DNA from 3 places in the Vibrio campbellii CAIM 519 genome. Region 3 is predicted to be linked to each of the others. Evidence: predicted binding sites of a transcription regulator. Region 3 holds the regulator's gene; each other region holds the start of a gene.

Region 1 (8,130 bases), 190 kb from region 3:
GAAAGATCAGTTCTTATTTGATCTGTCGATGAACTTAAAAGGTGTGGTGGGTCAGCAGTTGATCCGTGATAAGAACGGTCAGGGGCGTCATGGCGTGTTTGAGATCTTATTAAACAGTCCACGTGTTTCTGATCTGATCCGTCGAGGTGACCTGCATGAATTGAAATCGACCATGGCTCGCTCTAACGAGTTCGGGATGTTGACCTTCGACCAATCGCTCTACAAGTTGGTGATGCAAGGTAAGATCAGCGAAGAGGATGCATTGCACAGTGCAGATTCAGCCAACGATCTACGTTTAATGTTGAAGACGCAACGCGGTGAAGCCTTCTCTACAGGCACGCTGGCGAATGTTAAGATCGATATGGATTAATACCAATCGTAGTAAATAACTGGTCATTCTAGCTTGTTAAAATACTCGATAACTGCGTTGCAATTTTTGATTGTAGAATAACTACTTATCGAAAAATTGCGCCTTGTTCTCAAGCATTTTCCCTACGCTATTTCTGAGCACTTATTTACTGTGATTGGTATAATCGACTCCAGAAACGAAAAAGGTTGGCAGAAGCCAACCTTTTTTATTTGTGCCTGAAATGTCTACTCACCCCAAAGGCTTTCAAACCAGCTCTCAAGAATTACTACCGCGGATTGGCAGTCGATATTGCCTTTTGATAGCGCCTTGTAGCCACCCATACTGAACAGTTCTGCACGTGCTTCTGCCGTTGATAGGCGTTCATCATGCAATTCAACAGGTAAACCGTAACGACCATGCAGACGGTTGGCGAACTTCTTCGCTCGCGGCGTGATGGTCTCTAGGTCTTTACCATGTAAGTCTGTCGGCAAACCCACCACTAATAGGTCTGGTTGCCACTCTTTAATTTGCTTTTCGATATCATCCCAGTTTGGAATGCCGTCATTCGCTTTGAATGCTTTTAGCGGTGAGGCTGTGCCTGTGACTTCTTGCCCGATGGCACTACCAATGCTCTTGGTGCCGAAATCGAAGGCCATGATTGTACGTGACATAAGGAGTCTCGAATCTAAATAAATGAAAGTAGTGGTTGTGTACGTCTTTAAGCGTGGCCAGCATCCGCAGATAGTTGGCTCGGATCGATGCCAAGCTTTTCGACTGCTTTTTTCCAGCGATCGATAATCGGTGTATCGAAAATGATCTCTGGTGCCGCTTCGATGGTCAGCCAAGAGTTCTCAGCCAGCTCGGTTTCTAATTGACCCGCACTCCAGCCTGAATATCCCAGTGCTACTAAATAATCACTTGGTTCAGCCTCTGTCCCTAGTACCGACAAGATGTCTTTAGACGTAGTCACCGCCAGTTCGTCGGTCATTTGAATACTTGATTCGTAGTAGTCTTTTGGTTTGTGCAGGATAAAACCACGATCTTCAGAAACGGGACCGCCGTTGTATACCGGTCTATCCAAGCTTGCTTCAAACAGTCGAGGGTGCACAGGTTGCACTTCGACTTGATTGAGCATGCTGCCTACTGTGATGTCGACAGGAGCGTTGATCATCAACCCCATAGCGCCTTCTTCGTTATGTTCACAGACGTAGATAACGCTATTCTGGAAGTAGGGATCTTTCATTCCCGGCATGGCAACTAAGAAATGGTTTGTGAGGTTCATTCTCATCTCGACCTTATAAGACTATTAAAATACTTAAGCAAACATCATGCTTTTACCCTTACGGGTATGTGCATGAGTTTGCTTAAGTTAATCCACAACGCTCTTTATTAACTGTAATACAGTTTGAGTTATTCGCCTTTCACTCGGCGCTCAATCGCGTCCATTAGCTTACCTGTGATAGAAATATCAAAAGCAGCTTCAATTTCACGAATACAGGTTGGGCTGGTTACGTTGATTTCCGTTAGCTTGTCGCCAATCACGTCAAGACCCACAAAGATAAGACCTTTTTCTTTTAGTGTTGGTGCGACTGCTTGAGCGATCTTCATATCAGTTTCACTTAGTGGACGAGCTTCACCCGTGCCGCCAGCCGCTAGGTTGCCACGCGTTTCACCTTTTGCTGGGATACGAGCAAGGCAGTAAGGCATTGGCTCACCATCAACTACTAGGATGCGCTTGTCACCGTTGCTAATGTCTGGCACGAAGGTTTGCGCCATTGCGTAGTTTTGGCCGTGGTTCGTCAATGTCTCGATGATTACCGATACGTTTGGATCGTTCTCTTTCACGCGGAAGATAGATGCGCCGCCCATACCATCAAGTGGTTTTAGGATCACATCACCGTGTTCTTCACGGAAAGCTTTAATCTTCTCTGCTTTACGCGTCACGATGGTAGTTGGCGTTAGTTCTGGGAACCAAGCGGTGAACAGTTTCTCGTTACAGTCGCGTAGGCTTTGTGGCTTGTTCACGATCAGTGCGCCTTGCTCTTCAGCACGCTCAAGGATGTAAGTTGCGTAGATGTACTCAGTGTCGAACGGAGGATCTTTACGCATTAGCACTGCATCAAGCTCAGACAGTTCGATAGTCTGCTCTGATTTGAATTCGTACCAGCCGTTTGGATCTTCTTTAAGCTCAACCACTTTAGTGTCTGCGATTGCTTTACCTTGGTCTAGGTGCAGATCGTTCATTTCCATGTAGTGTATTTCGTAGCCGCGGCGTTGCGCTTCAAGCATCATGGCAAAGCTAGAGTCTTTTTTGATGTTAATGGACGAGATTGGGTCCATTACGATACCGAGTTTGATCATTATTTTTCTCCGTTTTAACCAAGATCGCCGAAACGAACTTGTAAAGCTGTAATTGCTGTCAGAGCCGCTGTTTCGGTGCGCAAAACGCGAGGACCGAGTAGCGTCTCTTCAAATTGGTATTCGCGAGTCATGTCGATTTCGTCAGAGGATAGACCGCCTTCAGGGCCGATCAACAGACGAACTTTTTCAACAGGTGTTGGCAGGGTGTTGATAGAGTATTTAGCGCGTGGATGAAGGTTTAGTTTCAAGCCGTCGTACTCTTCTTGGCACCACTCTTCTAGGCTCATGATAGGGCGAATTTCAGGTACTACGTTGCGACCACACTGTTCACACGCACTGATCGCAATCTTTTGCCACTGAGCCAGTTTCTTCTCAAAACGTTTTTGGTCTAGTTTCACACCACAACGTTCAGAGATCAGCGGTGTAATCGTATTAACGCCAAGTTCTACTGATTTTTGGATGGTGAATTCCATCTTGTCGCCACGCGAAATAACCTGACCAAGGTGAAGATCAAGTGGTGACTCAATGCTGCTTTCTACGCGTTCAGAAATCTCAACCATCACATTCTTTTTGCTGACTTCACTGATGACTGCTGGGAATTCTGCACCGCTGCCGTCAAACAGCAGGACTTCTTGCCCTTCTTTCATGCGCAGCACGCGACCAATATGGCCGGCTGCATCGTCGCTCAGAGCAATGACGCCAAGTTGTTGAATGGTTTCTGAATGATAAATTCGAGGGATACGCATAGTGTTTCGATTTCCTGCATACGCGAGTGTTTAGACACTAACATGGATGCTTTCCACCGAAAAAACAAGGGGCAAGAGGCGTTTCCATTGCAGTAAATGATAACGCCTCAAACTACGAAGGTGTATCGCGGTAATCGCAGGAAGAATTACAGTGCGCGACAAGCCTCTTGAACGAATGGGTTGTGGTTGCCTTGAATCTTAGCAATGCGCTCATCACGCTCACATTCCCACTTGTCTGCAGGGTAGGATTTGTTCCAAGCACTCATTAATTGAGTTTGTTGCTTAGACAGTTTGAAGCCGTACTCTTTACTCATGTAGAGGTAAGTACGCGCAATTGAACCACGCGCGCGATCGGGCGGCATGACTTTACGCTGCTTAAAGTTAACTTGCATTTCACAACGACCGTAGCTGACGCCGTCCATACCGTTCCACTGGCTGAAGTTGTAGTTCGAACGGTCACCGTTTACCTCACCAATTGCTGGAGTCAGGTTGTGGAGATCGGCTTCCATTGATTTGAAGACGTTGTCGTTTCTTGTGCAGTTTTTGCGCCCACCATTTTGCCAACATTGACGCTGGTGGCCGAATTGCCAAGCAGGGACAACGTGTTCCCATTCGATGCGCGATGCGCGTTTTTCTTGTTTACGAACTTGGTAGCCGCATGAAGCAAGGTCGGGTATGCCTTTCTTACCTTGCCATTTGATGTCACAACCACAGTAGAAGCTGGTTGGGTGATCGGCGTATATTTTTACCGCTTCACGCTTAGCCGCAGAGAAAGAGCTTGGAGGCGCAGCAATTGCCGCACTAGAAAGCGCAAGCAGGAATAAAGAGAACAGGTATTTCATGATTAAAGTCTTTATAAAGTATGACTTTATTCATTCTAACACGCACAAATGGGCTTTAGTGATGAGTAAATAAACAATAACGGGTAAAAAGAGAGACTTTGAGAGCGAATGTCTCTCTTTCTGGAATGAAAAAGTGGGAAATTTGGGGCTTTAGGAGAGCTGAGTGCCTGTAAAGCTCAGCGGTTGGCGGCATTTCTGGCATGAGTATACCGCTTCTTTGCGAAGAACTTTGTTATGGCGACGAATGGACAACGGATAAGTCATACAACCACAGCGGTATTCAAAGGTTTTACCTTGTACAGAGGCAACATCGAAACTGTGCGTTGTCTTAGCTGGAACTTTGAACACGGCTTCCATTACGCCTTGCCACTCTTTTCCGTGCGGGCGAACTCGACCGTAAACTTGATAAGTAATGAGATGCGCGACTTCGTGTGGGATTACTTCTTTGAGAAACGCTTGAGGGTTTTCTTTAAAGAGTTTTGGGTTCAAGCGAACTTCATTCAGCTGTAAATAGGCTTTGCCTGCGGCTTTGCCACGTACATTGAAAGTCAGAGATGGAATTGGAAAAGAACGTTTGAAGGCTTGTTCTGCCATCGCGATGCAATTTGCCATCACCTGTTTGGCTTTGTAGCTCAGTTCTATATCCACGACTTACCCCGTTCACCCAATAAAAAAGCCCCCGCGTTTGCGAGGACTGGATCATAGCATCAGTCTTTTAAGGCGTGTGCTTTTTCTTTATCGTCGCGTGGTAAGCATGCCATGTACCATAGCCTAGGATTGGCATGGTGAAGAGCATACCAATACCGTACGTCGCAAAGCCGATTAAGATACCACCACAAATAATGGCAGCCCATACAATCATCGCTGGAATGTTGGATTTTACCGCGTTAAAGCTGGTGAAAACGGCGGTCATCATATCAACGCGGCGCTCCATCATCAGCGGGATGGAGAAAGCAGAAATGCTGAAGACCACGCAAGCCAGGACAAAACCAACGAGTGAACCAATAACTAAGAAAGGTAAGAATTCAGTCAGTGGAGCACCTTGTACAGAAGGGTATAGCGCATGAAGTAGTGCAGCAATTCGCATCCAGAAAATCATACACACTACGAGCAATACGGCGAACGCCCATTGAGAGGTCGAGTTACGCCCAATGGCTTTCATTGAGTGGAATAAGCTTGGTTTGTGCCCACGCTCTCTTTCCCAGCTTGCGTCATATAAGCCGAGTGCTAGAAATGGACCGATTAGCATGTAAACAATCAAGCTCGGCATTACGACAAGGTGCGTGCCTTGCCATTGAACCAGAAGCACGATACCAATCGCAGCGGCCATGAAGCAGATGCCGTAAAAGGCACTAATAATTGGCATGCGAACGAAGTCATGCAGGCCCTGTGCGAGCCAATGAAATGGTGCAGAAAGATTAACAGTGTTGCATGGAATGGTTCTGGCGTATTCGTTATCTGGGACTTCCTTTCGTTTATTTTGGAAGTCGGATGGATTCACGGTACGAGGCATAACTCCTCCTTGATTTAGTCCCACGGTGGCACCTAGGCCATAAAAGATGTACGGCTGACGTTTTTCATGACTCTTTTAGCCACGTTTGCCCGCATCATCTTTCTTTACGTTATATGCATCGAAAAGTGCATTTAACATTATGTTAACTATTGGCGGAGATGAGGCAATTTACAAATAATTGCTGAACTTTTGTTCACAGTACAAATGAGGGAGAAGAGGAAGGGGAGAAACAAAAAGCCCCCGCCAGAGGCGAGGGCTTTATTGATTCTTGCGTGGCTCGATTACTTGATGCCAGCGAAGTCACGTAGAAGTTCAGCTTTATCAGTTGCTTCCCATGGGAATTCTTCGCGACCGAAGTGACCGTATGCTGCTGTCTGCTTGTAGATTGGTTGCAGCAGGTTAAGCATTTCTTGTAGACCGTATGGACGTAGGTCGAAGTTTTGACGAACCGCTTCAATGATGATGTCGTGAGATACTTTTTCAGTACCGAACGTTTCAACCATGATAGACGTTGGATCAGCAACACCGATTGCGTAAGAAAGTTGGATTTCACAACGGTCAGCCATGCCAGCTGCTACGATGTTTTTCGCTACGTAACGTGCTGCGTAAGCTGCTGAGCGGTCTACTTTCGATGGATCTTTACCAGAGAATGCACCGCCACCGTGACGAGCTGCACCGCCGTAAGTATCTACGATGATTTTACGACCAGTTAGACCACAGTCACCCATTGGGCCACCGATAACAAAACGACCGGTTGGGTTGATGAAGAAGTTTGTGTCTTTAGTGATCCACTCTGAAGGCAATACTGGCTTGATGATCTCTTCCATTACTGCTTCACGTAGGTCAGGTGTTGTTACTGAATCGCAGTGCTGAGTTGAAAGAACAACTGCATCGATACCAACAATCTTACCTTGGTCGTATTGGAACGTGACTTGAGATTTCGCATCTGGGCGAAGGAAATCTAGTTTACCGCTCTTACGAACTTCAGCTTGTTTTTGAACAAGACGGTGAGAGTAAGTAATTGGAGCTGGCATTAGGATTTCAGTTTCGTTAGTTGCGTAACCAAACATGATGCCTTGGTCGCCCGCACCTTGCTCTTTAGGGTCTGCTTTATCAACACCTTGGTTGATGTCTGGAGACTGCTTACCGATGGTGTTTAGAACCGCACACGAGTTCGCATCAAAGCCCATATCAGAGTGAACGTAACCAATTTCACGAACAGTTTCACGAGTGATTTCTTCGATATCAACCCATGCAGAAGTCGTTACTTCACCACCAACCATAACCATGCCGGTTTTAACGTAAGTCTCACAAGCAACACGTGCTTTTGGGTCTTGCTCTAGAATTGCATCAAGAACTGCGTCAGAGATTTGGTCTGCGATTTTATCTGGATGACCTTCTGATACCGACTCAGAAGTGAACAGGTGCTTAGCCATGATAGCTCCAATCTTAAGGTTTACTCATGGCTAACTAACGCAAGCTTGCCACGAAAAATACAATACAGTTTGTAGGTGTTTCTACATCTAGACGTCTATTTTAATTTCCCACGGTCGAATTACAAGCTCTTTTTCTATTTGAATTCGTCTAGCTTATTACCCAATCGTTTGCTTTTGATGGGGGGAATTTTTAATAAATGGTCCATTAAGTGCGAAAAGGTTGAGTTAAAACCTCAAAAATGGTGAGTAAAACGTTTGCAGTCAGATTTTGGCTTTGAGAGAATGTTGCCCGCACTTTTATACCCAGTACTCTTGGTTAATGTGCCCACATTCCTTTATCAATTCGCTTAATGCACTCAGGAGCAGACATGTCTTCTCGTAACGTTCTTTCAAACAAAGAGCTCGCAAATGCAATCCGCGCTCTTAGCATGGATGGTGTTCAACAAGCTAACTCTGGCCACCCAGGCGCACCTATGGGTATGGCTGATATCGCTGAAGTTCTTTGGCGTTCTCACCTAAACCACAACCCAGCTAACCCAGAGTGGGCTGACCGCGACCGTTTCGTACTGTCTAACGGCCACGGCTCTATGCTGATTTACTCTCTACTGCATCTGAGTGGTTACGAGCTGTCTATCGACGATCTTAAGAACTTCCGTCAGCTTCACTCTAAGACTCCTGGTCACCCAGAGTACGGCTACGCACCTGGTATCGAGACAACAACGGGTCCTCTAGGTCAAGGCATCACTAACGCAGTTGGTATGGCGATGGCTGAGAAAGCGTTGGCGGCTCAGTTCAACAAAGAAGGCCACGACATCGTTGACCACTTCACTTACGTATTCATGGGCGACGGCTGTCTGATGGAAGGTATCTCGCACGAGGCATG
Region 2 (8,130 bases), 1.1 Mb from region 3:
AATCGCTGCCGAAGACAGTGCGTAAGAACTTTGTTCCTGCACCAAACTACGCCGATGCTTTCTTAGCTCGTGCAACGCCGATGGAACCGCCACTGCTTGACTCATTAGAGAAAGAGCTGCGTCGAATGACGGGTGTGGAAGTTCTGCGCGAAGATTGGAATATGGATCAAATTCCGGAGCACTTGAAGGTGACTTTCCGCGCGGTTGACCATAGAAATCGCAAGTTGAAGGAAAATAAAGACCTTCATGAATTGAAAGAGAGCTTGAAAGATAAAGTTCAAGAAACCCTTTCAAAAGTAGCGGATGACGACATTGAGCAACAAGGTCTGCACACGTGGAGCTTTGGTGAGCTGCCGAAGGTATACCAACAAAAACGTGGCGGTTACGACGTTAAAGCGTACCCAGCGATTGTGGATTCTAAAGACAGTGTTGAAATCAAACTATACGAGACCGAATACGAGCAGGTCACGGCAATGCAAGCGGGTCAGCGTCGTCTTATCTTGCTGAACGTGCCTTCGCCAATCAAATACCTGCACTCTAACTTGCCGAACAAGTCGAAGTTGGGGCTGTACTTTAACCCTTACGGCAAGGTGCTGGATCTGATTGATGACTGTATCGCGTGTGGTGTCGATAAGCTTATCGAAGAGCAGGGCGGTTTGGTTTGGGAGCCAGAGAAGTTTGATGCACTGAAAGAACACGTTCGTGCTGAGCTTGGTGACACGGTGGTGGACATTGCGCAGCAAGTGGAAACCATTCTGACGACCGCTTTCAACATCAATAAGAAGTTGAAAGGCAAGATCGACTTCACCATGGCGTTTGCGCTATCGGACATCAAAGCACAAGTCGAAGGGTTGATCTTCAAGGGCTTCGCGACAGAATGTGGTTGGAAACGTCTGCCTGATATTCTGCGTTACATGCGTGCGATTGAGCGTCGTATGGAGAAGCTGCCGATCGATCCAAACAAAGACCGTTTACACATGCTGAAAGTGGAATCAGTGACGAGCGACTACAAAGAGCTGCTCAACAAAATTCCGAAAGGCATGGTGATTCCAGAGAACGTGAAAGAGATTCGTTGGATGATCGAAGAGCTTCGCGTGAGCTTTTTTGCTCAACAATTGGGCACTCCGTACCCAGTTTCTGATAAACGTGTCAAAAATGCGATTGATGCTTGCTAATCGTTCAGTAAAATAGCGGCAGTTTTTTCTTGTGGGGATTGCTGAGTAATCAATGGCTTGTTCAGTGACAGGCGTGATTGGTACAGTAATTGCAGCTATTTACCCACAAGTGATTTTAAGTCATAAGGGAGGCAATGGTTCGCCTCCCTTGTGTTTGCAGTACCGACCTCTGCGGGTGCAGATGTGGGCGATAATAAAGAGTAAAGGTTGATGATGAAGAAAACTCTATTGGCAGTGGCACTTCTAAGTGCTTCTTCTGCAGCAATGGCAGATTCATGGATTTATGGTGGTGCTTCTGTAGGTCAGTCTGACTACAAAGGCGAAACAGACACGTCTTACTCTGTACACGTAGGTACAGGTATTCTGCCAATCATCGGTATCGAAGCGGGTGTTACTCAACACGGTGAATTCAAGATCGCTGGTCAAGAAACTAAACTGACTTCTTACTACGCTGCGCTTAAACCAAGCATCGACTTCGGTCCTTTGCATGTTTACGCGAAAGGCGGTATCCACCAGTGGGATAAGAAAGTTTCTGGCGGCAAAGACGACGATGATGTTGATCTAATGTACGGTGTAGGTGCGGAATACATCATTTTCGGCCCTATGTCTGTTGGCGCAAGCTACATGAACTACACAGCGGGTAAAGACGACATCGGTACGTTCTCTGTAAACGCGACGTTGCACTTCCTATAATTATCGAGCCTCTCGAAGATTTATTTGATAAACACCGGCAACGCGCCGGTGTTTTTTTGTCTGTAAATCACACAAATAGACATTGAACAGAACTTATTCATTTCTTGCTCTTAAAACCAGCCACTTTTTGAATATAGTATTTACCTAGATACACAAGGAACGCGATGTAATTCGCGTGATGTTCCGTTCATGAATCGAACAGGAAAGGTATAACTATGAAAACAAAACTCTCGTTATTGGCTTTAGCGCTTTGCTCAACGTCTGCGATGGCTGATTCTTGGCTTTATGCTGGTGGTCAAATCGGTCAATCTGACATCGACAGTGAAAGTGATACGACTTACGGTATCCATGTAGGTACGGGGATCTTACCGCTGATCGGCATTGAGGTTGGCTACTTTAATCATGGTCAAGTAGATTTAAATCTTGGTGGTAACAAAGGCGATGTGGATTTCTCTTCATTCTATCTAGCGGCGAAACCAAGTATCGATTTTGGTCCTCTGCACGTTTACGCGAAGGGCGGTATCAACGCGTTTAACGTCGAATACAATGGTAATTTGAGTAGCTTGGACAAAGACGATGGTGTGTCTTACATGTACGGTGTTGGTGCGGAATACTTCCTGTTAGATAACATTTCTCTCGGTGCAAGTTATCAAGCATTTGGTGTAGATATTGATGGTGATAGTGATACCGTTAGTAGCATCACTGGTAACGTGACGTTCCATTTCTTATAAATAGAAGTGGGTCAGTGAACAGATAATAAACAAACGCGCCGTTATTTTGGATAAAGTAACGGCGCGCTTTTTGATTAATCCTGAATTGGATTCGGTCGACATTGTATGTTGGTTAGAGGAATAAACTTGTCGTCTTTCTCGTAATAAACGCCACATTCCTCATCTCTGAGCTGCAAGGTGTATTGATCGGGCAACTCTGTCTCTGCACCGTTCAATGGCATGTTGTAACTCTCCATCAATTGTCCAGAAACGATCAACAAGTGAGAGCTCGTTTCAAACGTATTGGAAGCAATTTTCGGTGGTACTTGGTTGCCTTGAATCGTCGTAATCGCTCGTTGAATTTCCGTAACGGTGTCGCTAGATGTCTTAATGCTGAGTGCATTGACGGCGTCGCTGTTACTTGACGATGCACACCCCGTCAGCATCAGGCTCATCGTTGCTCCGGTGATCAATGCTTTTGTTCTAGTTAATTTTGACATGAATAGCCTCTTGTCGCAGTGGATCAAGCTGTTGATTTAGTGGAGTGCCACCCAGCATAGGCATAAGGCGAGGTGCTTTTGCTACGGCTGGTGCCGGTGGACAAGTTCCTGTGGTCATGTAGTTTAATGCTGCAGACAACATGCCTTCAGAACTATTACCCAATGGTTTGGTTAAATCATCCGCAACAACGCAGCCTTCCACTTTGTCATCTATACCAATATTAGACGATACTAGACTTTTTGCTGTAGGTGTAAAGCCATCGGCAAAATCACCAAAGCCCTTAGCGTTCGAGGACTTAAATTGAATCGTGTAATACATGTTGCCACAGTTTTGTTGAGGGGAGAAACCGTAAGGCTTACCCGTTGTCGTCGTACCAATTTGAACGACTTCGACATCAATACCGCGAAGACCGTTGATAAGCAGTTCACTAGATGACGCGGTGTTATCTGTAGTTAAAACGTAAACGCGTTTCGCACTTAATGTCGGTAGAGCATTGTCAGTCAAGATACCTTTACCCCAATCAATTTCGGTATCGACAAAGTTATAAACGTTATTTTCTACCTCGCCGGAGTTCATGATCCTGTCGTTGTAAATCAGTTCAGCAAACGTGGAGGTGGAATGTGTACCAGCTAGCATGTAGCCAACTTGTGCAGACTGCCAAACTAAGCCACCACCGTTGTAACGGAGATCCATAATAATTTCGTCAACGTTTGCCGCTGATAGTTGGTTAAAGGCATTAATAAGCGGTTGTTGTGCGGTGACTTCAAACGCGTTGTACTGCATGTAACCGACTTTTGTCCCATCGTTGTCGATGATTTTTACATTACGAACTGGGCTTGTCGCTACGTCTGCAGAGGTGAGCGTAACTATTTTTGGCGCACCATCTACCGTTTCGAATGTGAACGTGAAGTTTTTGCCTAGTTCAGGGGAGAAAAGTGTCTTGTTGATGAAGTCAATCTCTGCACGAGAGGATGTGTTTACAACATCAATATCATTAATTTTTAGTAGCTTATCACCACGTGCAACACCGTTTGAAGATGCTGGAGAATGGTCTTCGGTGTAAGAGATGATAACTTCTCGTGGCTCAGTATTTTGCACAAACTTCCAGTTAAAACCAAAGCCAGCCACGAGTCCCGCCTGTTGCGATTTCATATAATCTTCGTATGAACGAGTGAAGTGGAATCGGTCTTTATTTTGACCCGAAGCCGTTTTGTCAGATGTCACAAGAGAATTGAAGTAAGTGAGAACAGATGGATATTTACTTGGATTGTTATCCGGGATTTCGTCATACCAAAGGTAGGTGTCATTGCTGAATGCACGAAGGAACATTTTCTCGTGCAACGTTGAACCAGCTTCATCTGGGTACTTTTTTCCTGTGTAAGGATCAATCCCCGTTCTTGCGATACTACATTTGTTAGCAAAACTGCTAGCAGGGACAGAAAAATCTCTAAATTTCCATGTGATAATATCTGTTGGTGCAGTACTCGTTGGGGTATCGCTGGAGCTACCTCCACCTCCACAGCCTTGCAACAATACGATAGGCAGGGTTGCAACCAACGCTAAGTTTCTATGCTTCAACATAATTTTCCTTTTATCTGTGATGTTTATATATTTAGTTGTTTTTGATTAAATTTTTATAAGCCACTCGAATGTATAAATTTTAATGATGCTTGTGCAAACAGTGAGCATTGTTGTGTGATTGTTATCATACAAATTAGAGTAAAAGTTCAGTTGTTAGTTTGGTGGAAATTTACACATCTCTAATAAATGTTAGGTTATGTAGTATGCAGTGGCTCAAAAATAGCAGTGGCACAATTATGACGTTAGATGACTTGCCAGGAAGTAAGAAAGGGCACTGACTTTTTTCGTTGGAAAAGAGCCGATTTGATCTTTTCGGCACTTACATCGCGATGGCATTAAGAAATTTGGTCGAGCTGATATTGGTACTTTTTCTCGAGAGCCTCATTACCCGCCGCGCGTTCGAGCTCAACCATGAGGCGTAAAGAGGGCTTTTTCACGCCGTACATTTGATTAAAACGCATAAGTCGAATACGAGCATCAGTGTAATTTCCACTGTCGATTTCGAGCTTAGCAAGCTGAAGGATCGATTTAGGTCGATGAGGGTCGTGGTCTATAGCGCGAGTGAAGTAGTATTTCGCTTTATCTTTATGGTTTGATTTCAGGGCGCAGAATCCGGCATTTTCGTAGCTGGCAGGGATCAGGTAATAGTATGGTTGCTCAATCGCTCGATTAAACATCTTGTCAGCTTGTTTGTACTCGCCTTGCTTGCATAAGAAGGTGCCGTAGTTATTGAGCACGTTACCGTTCTTTGAATTCTGTCTTATAGAACGCTTATACATGTCTTCCGCTTTAGCATCTTCTCCAACGGTTTCGTAATAGTGGGCCATTGAGAGCTGAGCTCGGTAATAGTTTGGGGCGTGGGTGAGGGCTTGCTGGAGATTGTCGTGCGCTCTGATCATGCTACCGCTTTCCAAGTAACCTAGGCCTAGAGCGATTCGAGACTCTGCCATTGAGACAGGATCTGCTTTGACGACAGGGCTGTTGCCTTCTTCATTAACGGTTACACACCCCACCAAGCCTAATTGACTTGCTAATACCAACGTACTGAGTTTTCCAAACTTCATATCCATGCCCCACATCCCTGATTCACAAAGCATGATATGAATTCCGATGCAAAAGCCTAACGAGGATAAAACACTATGCGATCAGGTTGGCAAACTGACGTAAAAAAGCCGCCAGTTGGCGGCTTAGTTCACACTCTAAAATCAGGGAGTTAGTCGTCCTTTGTGAACGCATCCTCGCTGAAATGATCCAGATCATACGGCGTTTGTTGGTAAACACAGTAGTTAAGCCAGTTAGAAAACAGCAGGTGTCCATGACTTCGCCAACTTGCGCATGGTGGGTTATCCGGATTGTTATTTGGGTAATAGTTGATTGGAATTGCTGGCTCCATACCTTCACCTAGGTCACGAATATACTCGTTGTGTAATGTGTGTGAGTCGTATTCCGGGTGACCAGTAACAAACACATTCCTTTTGTCTTTTGTTGTTGCCAGGTAGGTACCAGCAACATCAGAAGTCGCGAGGATATCAAGGTCAGTGTGTTCTTCTAAAAACTCAGGCGAAAAATCAGCGTAACGTGAGTGTGGTGCTAGGAAGGTATCATCAAAGCCACGCAAAAGAGGGTGGTATTGATGATGGATCTTGTGATGGTAGACCCCCGATAGCTTCTCTTTACGTGTTTTCTTTGGCAAGTTATACAGCAGCTTCAACCCAGCTTGTGCCGCCCAGCACACGTACAGTGTTGAAGTGACGTGATGTTTTGCCCACTCCATAATGGTTTTTAAGTGGTCCCAATAAATCACATCTTCAAACTGAACCAAACCTAATGGCGCACCTGTAATAATGAGTCCATCGAAGTTTTTACCTTTCACCATCTCAAACTGACGATAAAACGTATCTAAGTGTTCGGTTGGCGTACTCTTACTTGGTCGGTTATCAATTCTTAGCAGCTCCACATTCACTTGAAGAGGGCTGTTAGAAAGTAGGCGCAGAAACTGAGTTTCTGTCTCAATCTTCTTTGGCATCAAATTGAGAATAAGCACTCGCAATGGACGGATTTCCTGACTTGCCGCTCGACTTTCGCTCATCACAAAGATGTTCTCTGTCCTTAATACATCGCTAGCGGGTAACTGATCTGGAATTCTAATTGGCACGGCTTTCTCTCCCTAAGCTTTATTTTTTAGACGTCTATACATCTAAAACTACCCCAATTGCCTACGGATGTCGATACGAAATGTGACTTTGAACTCGATTTCTTTCCAAATGGCTAGAACATCTAAAGCTTTAATATTTTGAACATGTAGCCAGTCAATAAAATATAACACTCATATATATTTTATTGGCCTCATCTCTTTTATTAGGAAATCATGAAAATAGCGCTGGTTTTTAATAATTATAAATATATTTTTTATCTTCGTAATTGTAGTTATATTCCAAGAGTTAACCTGATGTTTTTCATTGTAAAGATTTGTTACAGTTTTATTTCACTTTTATAGAGTGCCATGTTTTTTAAAACATATTTAATTGAGTTAATTAACTGAGTTCTATTGAAATAATAAGTTTTATAAATTAGAGTTCATGCACCATTAAACGAGGGTGGTGGTTTCGTTGTGCTTTCAAGTGGAAGTCCGAGGTGAGCGCTTCTTCGTTTGTGGTTAAGGTATTGTTTTAATTTTGGTTTGTATGGATTTGTATGATGTTGTCTTTAGAGTATTACAGCATGTTGTTTTATTGGGCCTGTAATCTTTAAATCATATCAGAAAATTATATTAACCTTATTAAAATTAAGATTTATGAGAGTTTCATAAGTCATGTATATTTCCGAACCGTTTGAATAATTAATATTAGAATAAAGTTATATTAAGTACCGTATGCATCATTCATTAACTCGTCAGTTGTTAGTGGTAAGGTTTATTAAAGATGGTGGCAAGGATATTAAAAATAATATAACCAACTATCCTTGTTGATGCAGTTAAAAATCATCTTGTTGACGTGGACCTAAAAAAGCCCAGCATTATGCTGGGCTTTTTTTATGTGTGTAATTACCCGAGCGAGCAGTTACCGAAGTGAATGGTCCAGTTAACAACACGGCAGCGTGAGCCGGTACTTTTCGGTTGCATGGAAAACCCAATCAGCAGGATGTGATTACGGCAAGATTTCTGAGTACATTTTTGTGTAACGGATACGGTAGCGTTTGAAGACGATTATGAGATCGAGTTAGTATAAATTTTGAGCCCAAATACTAATAAAGAGACTCATCGGCTCGCCAGCACGTCTGTTAGTGCGTTGTTTGGCTCATCACCGTCAGTGGAGGACATTATGTTTGGCATGTTTAAAAGAAAAGCTATCATTCAGAGCATCGCACATCAGGTGCCTATCGTGTTACTTAGAGAGTTTGGTGATAAGGACGTTTACCTACCGGATGAAGTAGACAAAGCGTTGACTGAACTTGGTCACGATAAATTGAAA
Region 3 (8,130 bases):
CGCACCAAGCTTCGCCAGCCAGTTGCCATCATTCTCTGTGCTTTCATCATCAAAACGCTGAGCAACCGTCGCGGCATCAATACCGTTTTCATCAAACCAGTACGTTTGGCTGTCGACAACCGCTACCAAGTCAAAGCTCATGCCGTGACGTTTTTTGAGCTCTTCTTTTTGCTCTGCGAACAGTGATAACCAACTTGACCCAATGTTGCCTTTACCACACAAAGCCACCGCTACGCGCTTTTGCGCTTGAAACAATTGGCTATGAATACTTTGTACTAGCTCTTCGACTTCAGCACGACGCAACACGGCGACCAAACTCAAGCCAGATTCCGTCTCTGAAATAAACTCCACTGGAGCGTGTTTCAATTGCTGGTAAAATCCAAAGCAGTGATTCGCATTTTTCGTCACGCCGGCACCGACTGCAGCCAGTAATGAATAGCCTTCTCTCAGTTTGATTTCCGCTTCAACGGCCAACTCTTGCAGATAGGTTAATGCGCCGCCAGCAATCTCTGCGGTGTAGGCTAAACGTAAGGTCTGCTGATCTTCTTGTGCTTCGAATGCTAAAGGCTCCAATTGAGCACGTTTTAACGCCTGCAGAACTTCTTTCTGCGCTCGCTCAAAATCGTGACCATGGATAAAAGACAGCTGCACTAATAGCACTTCATCAAGAGAGGTAATGATTTTTGCACCGCGGCCGGATGCCAATACACGTTCGATTCGTGTTGAGCCAGACTCTGGCTGGTAGCTGCATTTTAGGTTCAAATCCATCGCGCTTTGAGCCACAGGCTGAAGTGTACGACTGTGTAACACCGGCGCAGCAAGACGAGCCAGCTCACTCGCTTCATCCAAGCGCAGTAGAGGGAGCAGGCAAGCATCCGATACCAAACGAGGATCTGCACTGTAAACGCCAGCCACGTCACTCCAGATGGTCACCGAATTAACTTCAGCTAAAGCACCAATCACGGTTGCTGAGTAGTCTGAACCATTGCGTCCAAGCAATACTGTCTCACCCGCTTCGTTTTGCGCCATAAAGCCAGTAATAATGACGCGTTTATGGCTGTGTTGAGCCAACGCTTCTTTAATCAATACATATGAACGAGCACGATCGACCTCTGGCTGTGTACCAGCTTCCGCACGCAGAAACACACGTGAATCTTGCGCTACCGCTGGCAGATCCTGCTGTGATAACAGCGCAGCCAGTAAGCGTGAAGACCAAACTTCGCCATGACCTAAAACCGCCGCTTTTTGTGTTTCGGTTAGTGGCGCTGTTAGCTCTGCCAAGGTACTGAATTCATCTTGAAGAGAAGCAAGCAGTTGCGCCTGCGCTTCACCTTCTAGTAAAGCTTCTACCAATTCAGTTTGAAACTGTCGCAAGCTCTGCAAGGCTTCATGGGCAATGCGGCCATCTTTATCTAAGCCTTCTAAAAACTCGATCAAGCGGTTGGTGGTTTTCCCTGCCGCAGAGACCACCACCAAGTCATTTTCTGCCGAATACTCTTTAAGAATAGTCACCACGCGCTGGTAGCACTCGGGGTTCGCTAAGCTGCTGCCGCCAAATTTATGCAGCTGACGTTGTACACTCATAACCTTCCTCTCCCAATTACTGTGCTGCTTTCGCGAATGCTTGCTCAAGATCGGCAATCAGATCTTGCGCATCTTCTAAGCCAACAGATAAACGCAGTAACTGTTGAGAGACACCTGCTTCAGCCAGTGCTTCTTCACCCATCGCACGATGCGTCATTGACGCTGGGTGGCAAATCAAGCTTTCTACGCCACCTAGCGATTCTGCAAGAGAAAAGAGTTCAAGTTCTTTAACAAACACTTTTAGCTGATCAAATGAGCCGACAAACTCAAAGCTCAGCATAGAACCAAAGCCCGACTGTTGCTTCTTCGCGATGTCATGACCCGGATGCTCTGGCAAACTTGGATGATAAATCTTCGCCACCAAAGATTGCGTTTGCAAATACGCCAACACTTGCTGAGAGCTTTCTTCGTGAACTCGCATTCGTGCACCCAACGTACGAATTCCTCGAAGTATCATATAGCTGTCGAATGGCGTACCCGTTGCACCAATGCAGTTACCCCACCATGCCAGTTCTTCAGCATGCTCTTCAGTCTTGGTGATCACCACGCCACCAATTACATCTGAGTGACCATTAATGTATTTCGTCGTTGAGTGGATAACAAAATCCGCACCTAGCTCCAAAGGCTTTTGGTACACAGGTGTCAAAAAGGTATTGTCCACGGCAACCAGTGCGCCGACTTGTTTTGCCTTTTCACACACATCGGCAATATCGACCACGCGCACAAGCGGGTTTGACGGCGTTTCTAGCAAGATAAGCTTTGGCTTTTTCGCAATCGCCGCATCCAAAGCTTGCTGATCCGACTGATCGACAAACTGCACTTTAAAATCCCCCTTGTTCGCACGAGTATTGAAAAGACGATAGGTACCGCCGTAACAATCGTGTGGCGCAACAATTAAATCATCAGGACCAAGAAACGCCGATACCCAAAGGTTTAGTGCTGATGTACCGCAGTTAGTGACAACCGCACCTTTGCCTGATTCAAGCTCATACAACGTTTGCTCGAGCAAACCTCGGTTAGGGTTACCAGAACGGGTGTAATCATATTGTGGGACTTCACCAAACGCTGGGAAGCCATAGTTAGTCGAAAGGTAGATTGGTGGTACAACAGCGTGGTATTGACTGTCTGACTCGATACCAGTGCGTACAGCAATGGTTGCAGGCTTACGGGTGCTCATGAGTGTATCCTTTCACGGGTGGTGACATCTAAATGGGAATGCGCTATATCTAGCTTGTATTGTTCAATTGATTAATACGCTTCCCTAACTATTAACCTCACTTTACTTGTCTAAAAATAAGACGTCAACACTTCTAGACGTCTATATGTCTTTGCTTATGGCGGTAAATGCAGCTAAAATCAGCACCTATATTTATTTTTCTAACTTATTACATTAATGAAGGTGCGCAATGGCTGACTGGAATGGCGAATACATTAGCCCGTATGCTGAGCACGGTAAAAAAAGCGAACAAGTAAAAAAGATTACCGTCTCTATCCCGCTAAAAGTTTTAAAAGTGCTGACTGATGAGCGAACTCGCCGCCAGATCAATAACTTACGCCATGCGACTAACAGTGAACTACTATGTGAAGCGTTCCTACACGCTTACACAGGTCAACCACTGCCAACTGACGAAGACCTTCGTAAAGACCGTCCAGATGATATTCCTACAGAAGCAAAAGCGCTGATGACGGCAATGGGCATCGAATTCGAAGCGTTTGACGAAGAATAATTGCTTACAAATTCGTCAACATTGTGAAGCTGCACCGGGGGTAGCTTCGACCAAACGAAAAAGGGACGCCATCGCGTCCCTTTTTGTTTGTCGTCAGAAAAGACTCTGGCTTACTCAGCCATGTAGTTTTCTGGCATTTCAATACGTGCCACACCCGAATCAACAGCAGCTTGAGCAACCGCTTTTGCGACACGTGGTAGTAGACGTGGGTCCATTGGTTTTGGAATGATGTAGTCAGCGCCAAACTCTAGCTTATCTACGTCAGCTGCTTTCAATACCGCTTCTGGTACTGACTCTTTCGCTAGTTCACGAATCGCATCAACTGCCGCTAGCTTCATCTCATCGTTGATTTCACTTGCACGAACATCCAATGCACCACGGAAGATGAATGGGAAACACAATACGTTGTTTACTTGGTTCGGGTAATCACTACGACCTGTACCCATGATCAAGTCATCACGCACTTCATGAGCCAGTTCAGGTTTGATTTCTGGATCTGGGTTTGAACATGCGAACACAACTGGCTTGTCTGCCATTAGCTTCAATGCTTCTGCAGGTAGTAGGTTTGGACCCGATACGCCCAAGAACAGATCCGCACCTTCAATTACATCTTCTAGCGTACGCTTATCTGTGTTGTTTGCGAATAGTTGTTTGTATTCGTTTAGGTCGTCACGACGTGTATGGATCACCCCTTTACGATCCAGCATGTAGATCTTCTCGCGCATTGCGCCACATTTGATCAACAGCTCCATACATGCCACGGCCGCAGCTCCAGCACCAAGACAAACGATGGTTGATTCTTCTAACTTCTTACCTTGCAGCTCGATTGCGTTCAACATACCCGCAGCGGTTACGATTGCAGTACCGTGTTGGTCATCGTGGAATACAGGTACGTCACAACGTTCGATAAGACGCTTTTCAATCTCAAAACAATCTGGTGCCTTGATATCTTCTAGGTTAATACCACCGAAAGTGTCAGCAATGTTAGCTACTGTGTCGACAAATTCGTCGATCGTGCGGTGTTTTACTTCGATATCAATTGAATCTAGACCAGCAAAGCGTTTGAACAACAGCGCTTTACCTTCCATTACTGGTTTAGATGCTAGTGGCCCAAGGTTACCAAGACCAAGAATCGCCGTGCCGTTAGAAATAACCGCAACCATGTTGCCTTTCGCCGTGTACTTGTACACGTTATCAGCGTTCTGCGCGATTTCACGTACAGGCTCTGCAACACCAGGGCTGTATGCCAATGCAAGATCATTTGCTGTCTCTGCTGGCTTAGTCAGTTCTACTGCAATTTTTCCTGGGGTTGGGTACGCATGGTAGTCCAATGCTTGTTGGCGGCGTTCTTCTTCTGGGGTGACTTCTTGGCGATTGTCTTCAGACATGGATCGTTTCTCTTTTGTTATTTTTTCGGTAAGGGGGAATAAATTCTAAAGGATAGAAGTCAATCTTCAAAGGTAAGATTGCGAGCGATATCCTTAAAAAAGGTAATAATGTAAGAGATAAGACCAGATATCTGCGATTAGCACCTGATAGACAGAGCAGGTGCACTTTTAATCACTTTCTTTCGACGAGAAAACAGCGAAATATAATCCTACTCTTCGTCGACGTACTGCGCTTGTAAGTAATTTTCGATACCAGACATTTCGATCAAGCCCAATTGCGTCTCAAGCCAATCAACATGTTCTTCTTCGTCCTCAAGAATATCTTGAAAAAGGTCACGCGAAACATAATCACGAATATCTTCCGCATAAGCGATGGCATCTTTTAGATCTGGGATGGCTGCCATTTCGAGCTTCAAATCGCATTCGATCATTTCTTTGGTATCTTCCCCAATCATCAACTTACCAAGATCTTGTAAGTTAGGCAGACCTTCCAAAAACAAAATACGTTCGATCAGGTGGTCAGCGTGCTTCATTTCATCGATCGACTCGTGGTACTCCTTGTCAGCGAGGTGCTTTAAACCCCAGTCTTTGTACATACGAGCGTGCAGGAAATATTGATTGATAGCGACGAGCTCGTTGCCGAGCACTTTATTGAGATGTTGGATTATGATTGGATCGCCTTTCATAACAAAGCCCTCCTCTTTGGCTTCATTTAAATGTAGAAGCAAATGAGAAGGTGTCAAAAAGGCTTAGGGAATAATTAGCTAGCTTGTTTCAGTGTTAGGTACTCTGTTTCCGCTAAAATTTCTTTAGCTTGCTTGATGCACTTACCGCACTGACTGCCCAACGCTGTGCATCGTTTGATCCCTTTGATGTCTGATACGCCTTCATCTATCGCCAACTTCCTAATTTTCTTGTCAGAGACACCATGGCAAAGACAAACGTACATACTCACAACCTTTAAATTTCACTTTGGGAAGAAATATAAACAAGAATCGTTCTTGTTACCAGTTGTATTAAAAGGAATGACAGAACGTTTTGTTATAACGATTTCAGCCGTTTTAGAGGCTTTCAATGACTTAGCAGACAGCTAGAAACTAGGAGAAAATTGAGTAGAGCTAAAGGCATGTTTTTCAATAACAAAAAATATGACAAAGAAGGGTTGGCTTATAACCATATTGGAGGGAGGAATTGCAGATATAAAAAAGGGAAGCCTTAGCTTCCCTTTTTCTAGCGCTTTCTTCAAAAGAAGAAGAGTGCAAGATTACGATTAATTCAGTAAGAATTAGTCGAAGATCTTAGCAACAACACCAGCACCTACAGTACGGCCACCTTCACGGATAGCGAAACGTAGACCTTCGTCCATAGCGATTGGAGCGATTAGCTCAACTTGCATTTGGATGTTGTCGCCTGGCATTACCATTTCTACGCCTTCTGGTAGAGAGATGTCACCAGTTACGTCAGTTGTACGGAAGTAGAACTGTGGGCGGTAACCTTTGAAGAATGGAGTGTGACGACCACCTTCATCTTTAGACAGTACGTATACTTCTGACTCGAACTTAGTGTGTGGAGTGATTGAACCAGGCTTAGCTAGTACTTGACCACGTTCAACTTCATCACGCTTAGTACCACGTAGAAGTGCACCAACGTTCTCACCAGCGCGACCTTCGTCAAGAAGCTTACGGAACATTTCAACACCAGTACATGTAGTAGTAGTAGTGTCTTTGATACCAACGATAGCAACTTCGTCACCTACGTTTAGGATACCACGTTCGATACGGCCAGTTACTACTGTACCACGACCTTGGATTGAGAATACGTCTTCGATAGGCATTAGGAATGGCATATCTACTGCACGCTCTGGCTCAGGAATGTATGAATCTAGCGCTTCTGCTAGTTCAACAATCTTAGCTTCCCACTGCTCTTCGCCGTTTAGTGCGCCTAGTGCAGAACCTTGGATAACTGGTAGGTCATCACCTGGGAAATCGTACTCAGATAGAAGTTCACGAACTTCCATTTCTACTAGTTCTAGTAGCTCTTCATCGTCAACCATGTCACATTTGTTCATGAATACGATGATGTATGGGATACCAACCTGACGGCCTAGTAGGATGTGCTCACGAGTTTGTGGCATTGGACCATCTGTCGCAGCAACAACTAGGATACCACCGTCCATCTGTGCAGCACCAGTGATCATGTTTTTAACATAATCCGCGTGTCCTGGACAGTCTACGTGTGCGTAGTGACGAGTTGGAGTGTCGTACTCTACGTGAGAAGTAGCGATTGTGATACCACGCTCACGCTCTTCTGGAGCGTTATCGATAGATGCGAAGTCTTTAGCTACACCGCCGTAAACTTTAGCAAGTGTTGTACAGATAGCTGCAGTTAGAGTTGTTTTACCGTGGTCAACGTGGCCGATAGTACCAACGTTAACGTGCGGTTTCGTACGTTCAAATTTTTCTTTAGACACAATCGTGTTCCTTCCTAGTTATGATTCGCCGTGATCATTATTGATCTCGACGCGCCAGAAATTGTTATTTTATGCGCCAACGCCTGTTAGCGCAATATTTGGACGCATTGATCTTTAAAAAAAGCTGGACTTTTTTTCAGCTCAAAGCGTTTTAATTAGTAACCACGGTCTGCAATGATTTTATCTGCGAAGTTTTTCGGTACTTCAGCGTACTCGTTAAACTCCATAGAGTAAGACGCACGGCCTTGAGTTGCAGAACGTAGGTCCGTTGCGTAACCAAACATCTCAGATAGTGGTACTTGAGCGCGGATGATCTTAATACCAGCCACACCATCGTCCATACCTTCGATCATACCGCGACGGCGGTTAAGGTCACCAACAACATCACCCATCCAATCTTCAGGAGTAGTTACTTCAACATTCATCATTGGCTCAAGAAGAACAGGCTGTGCTTCTAATGAACCCTTCTTGAATGCCATCGAGCCAGCGATCTTAAACGCCATCTCGTTAGAGTCAACATCGTGGTAAGAACCATCAAACAACGTTGCTTTAATATCTAGTACAGGATAACCCGCTAGAACACCGCTGTTCATTTGCTCTTCGATACCTTTCGCTACCGAGCTGATGTATTCCTTAGGAACCACACCACCCACAATTTCGTCAACAAAGACAAAACCTTCGCCAGGTTCAGATGGCTCCAGTTTGATCCATACGTGACCATACTGACCACGACCACCAGATTGACGTACAAATTTACCTTCAACTTCCGCGTTGCCACGGATTGTTTCACGGTACGCAACCTGAGGTTTACCAACATTACAGTCAACGCTGAATTCACGTTTCATACGATCAACGATGATATCTAGGTGAAGCTCACCCATACCAGAGATCAGTGTCTGACCTGTTTCGTCGTCCGTTTCTACGCGGAATGATGGATCTTCTGCCGCTAGTTTACCTAGTG

Evidence for each region. The regulator MetJ, encoded in region 3, represses methionine synthesis genes. The targets are predictions, from matches to a motif close to TTAGACNTNTANANGTCTAA.
Region 1: a site for MetJ is predicted at 7,327-7,346, ahead of metK (methionine adenosyltransferase). Genes of this name have one in related genera too.
Region 2: a site for MetJ is predicted at 6,842-6,861, ahead of metA (homoserine O-acetyltransferase MetA). Genes of this name have one in related genera too.

The regions. Positions count from the first base shown of each region.
Region 1 covers NZ_CP015863.1:2,823,003-2,831,132, reverse strand. The annotation lists gene A8140_RS13550 (PilT/PilU family type 4a pilus ATPase) at 1-370, shown strand, start outside; gene ruvX (Holliday junction resolvase RuvX) at 595-1,020, opposite strand; gene A8140_RS13540 (YqgE/AlgH family protein) at 1,068-1,631, opposite strand; gene gshB (glutathione synthase) at 1,760-2,710, opposite strand; gene rsmE (16S rRNA (uracil(1498)-N(3))-methyltransferase) at 2,725-3,456, opposite strand; gene endA (deoxyribonuclease I) at 3,603-4,298, opposite strand; gene A8140_RS13520 (SprT family zinc-dependent metalloprotease) at 4,449-4,946, opposite strand; gene A8140_RS13515 (DUF2189 domain-containing protein) at 5,014-5,811, opposite strand; gene metK (methionine adenosyltransferase) at 6,093-7,247, opposite strand; gene tkt (transketolase) at 7,616-8,130, shown strand, end outside.
Region 2 covers NZ_CP015863.1:1,917,062-1,925,191, reverse strand. The annotation lists gene hrpA (ATP-dependent RNA helicase HrpA) at 1-1,175, shown strand, start outside; gene A8140_RS09070 (outer membrane beta-barrel protein) at 1,389-1,868, shown strand; gene A8140_RS09065 (porin family protein) at 2,084-2,599, shown strand; gene A8140_RS09060 (hypothetical protein) at 2,674-3,078, opposite strand; gene A8140_RS09055 (S41 family peptidase) at 3,062-4,660, opposite strand; gene pilW (type IV pilus biogenesis/stability protein PilW) at 4,996-5,724, opposite strand; gene metA (homoserine O-acetyltransferase MetA) at 5,874-6,815, opposite strand; gene A8140_RS09040 (hypothetical protein) at 7,981-8,130, shown strand, end outside.
Region 3 covers NZ_CP015863.1:3,011,536-3,019,665, forward strand. The annotation lists gene A8140_RS14440 (bifunctional aspartate kinase/homoserine dehydrogenase II) at 1-1,584, opposite strand, end outside; gene A8140_RS14445 (O-succinylhomoserine (thiol)-lyase) at 1,601-2,761, opposite strand; gene metJ (met regulon transcriptional regulator MetJ) at 2,991-3,311, shown strand; gene A8140_RS14455 (malic enzyme-like NAD(P)-binding protein) at 3,422-4,699, opposite strand; gene bfr (bacterioferritin) at 4,909-5,385, opposite strand; gene A8140_RS14465 ((2Fe-2S)-binding protein) at 5,460-5,648, opposite strand; gene tuf (elongation factor Tu) at 5,985-7,169, opposite strand; gene fusA (elongation factor G) at 7,325-8,130, opposite strand, start outside.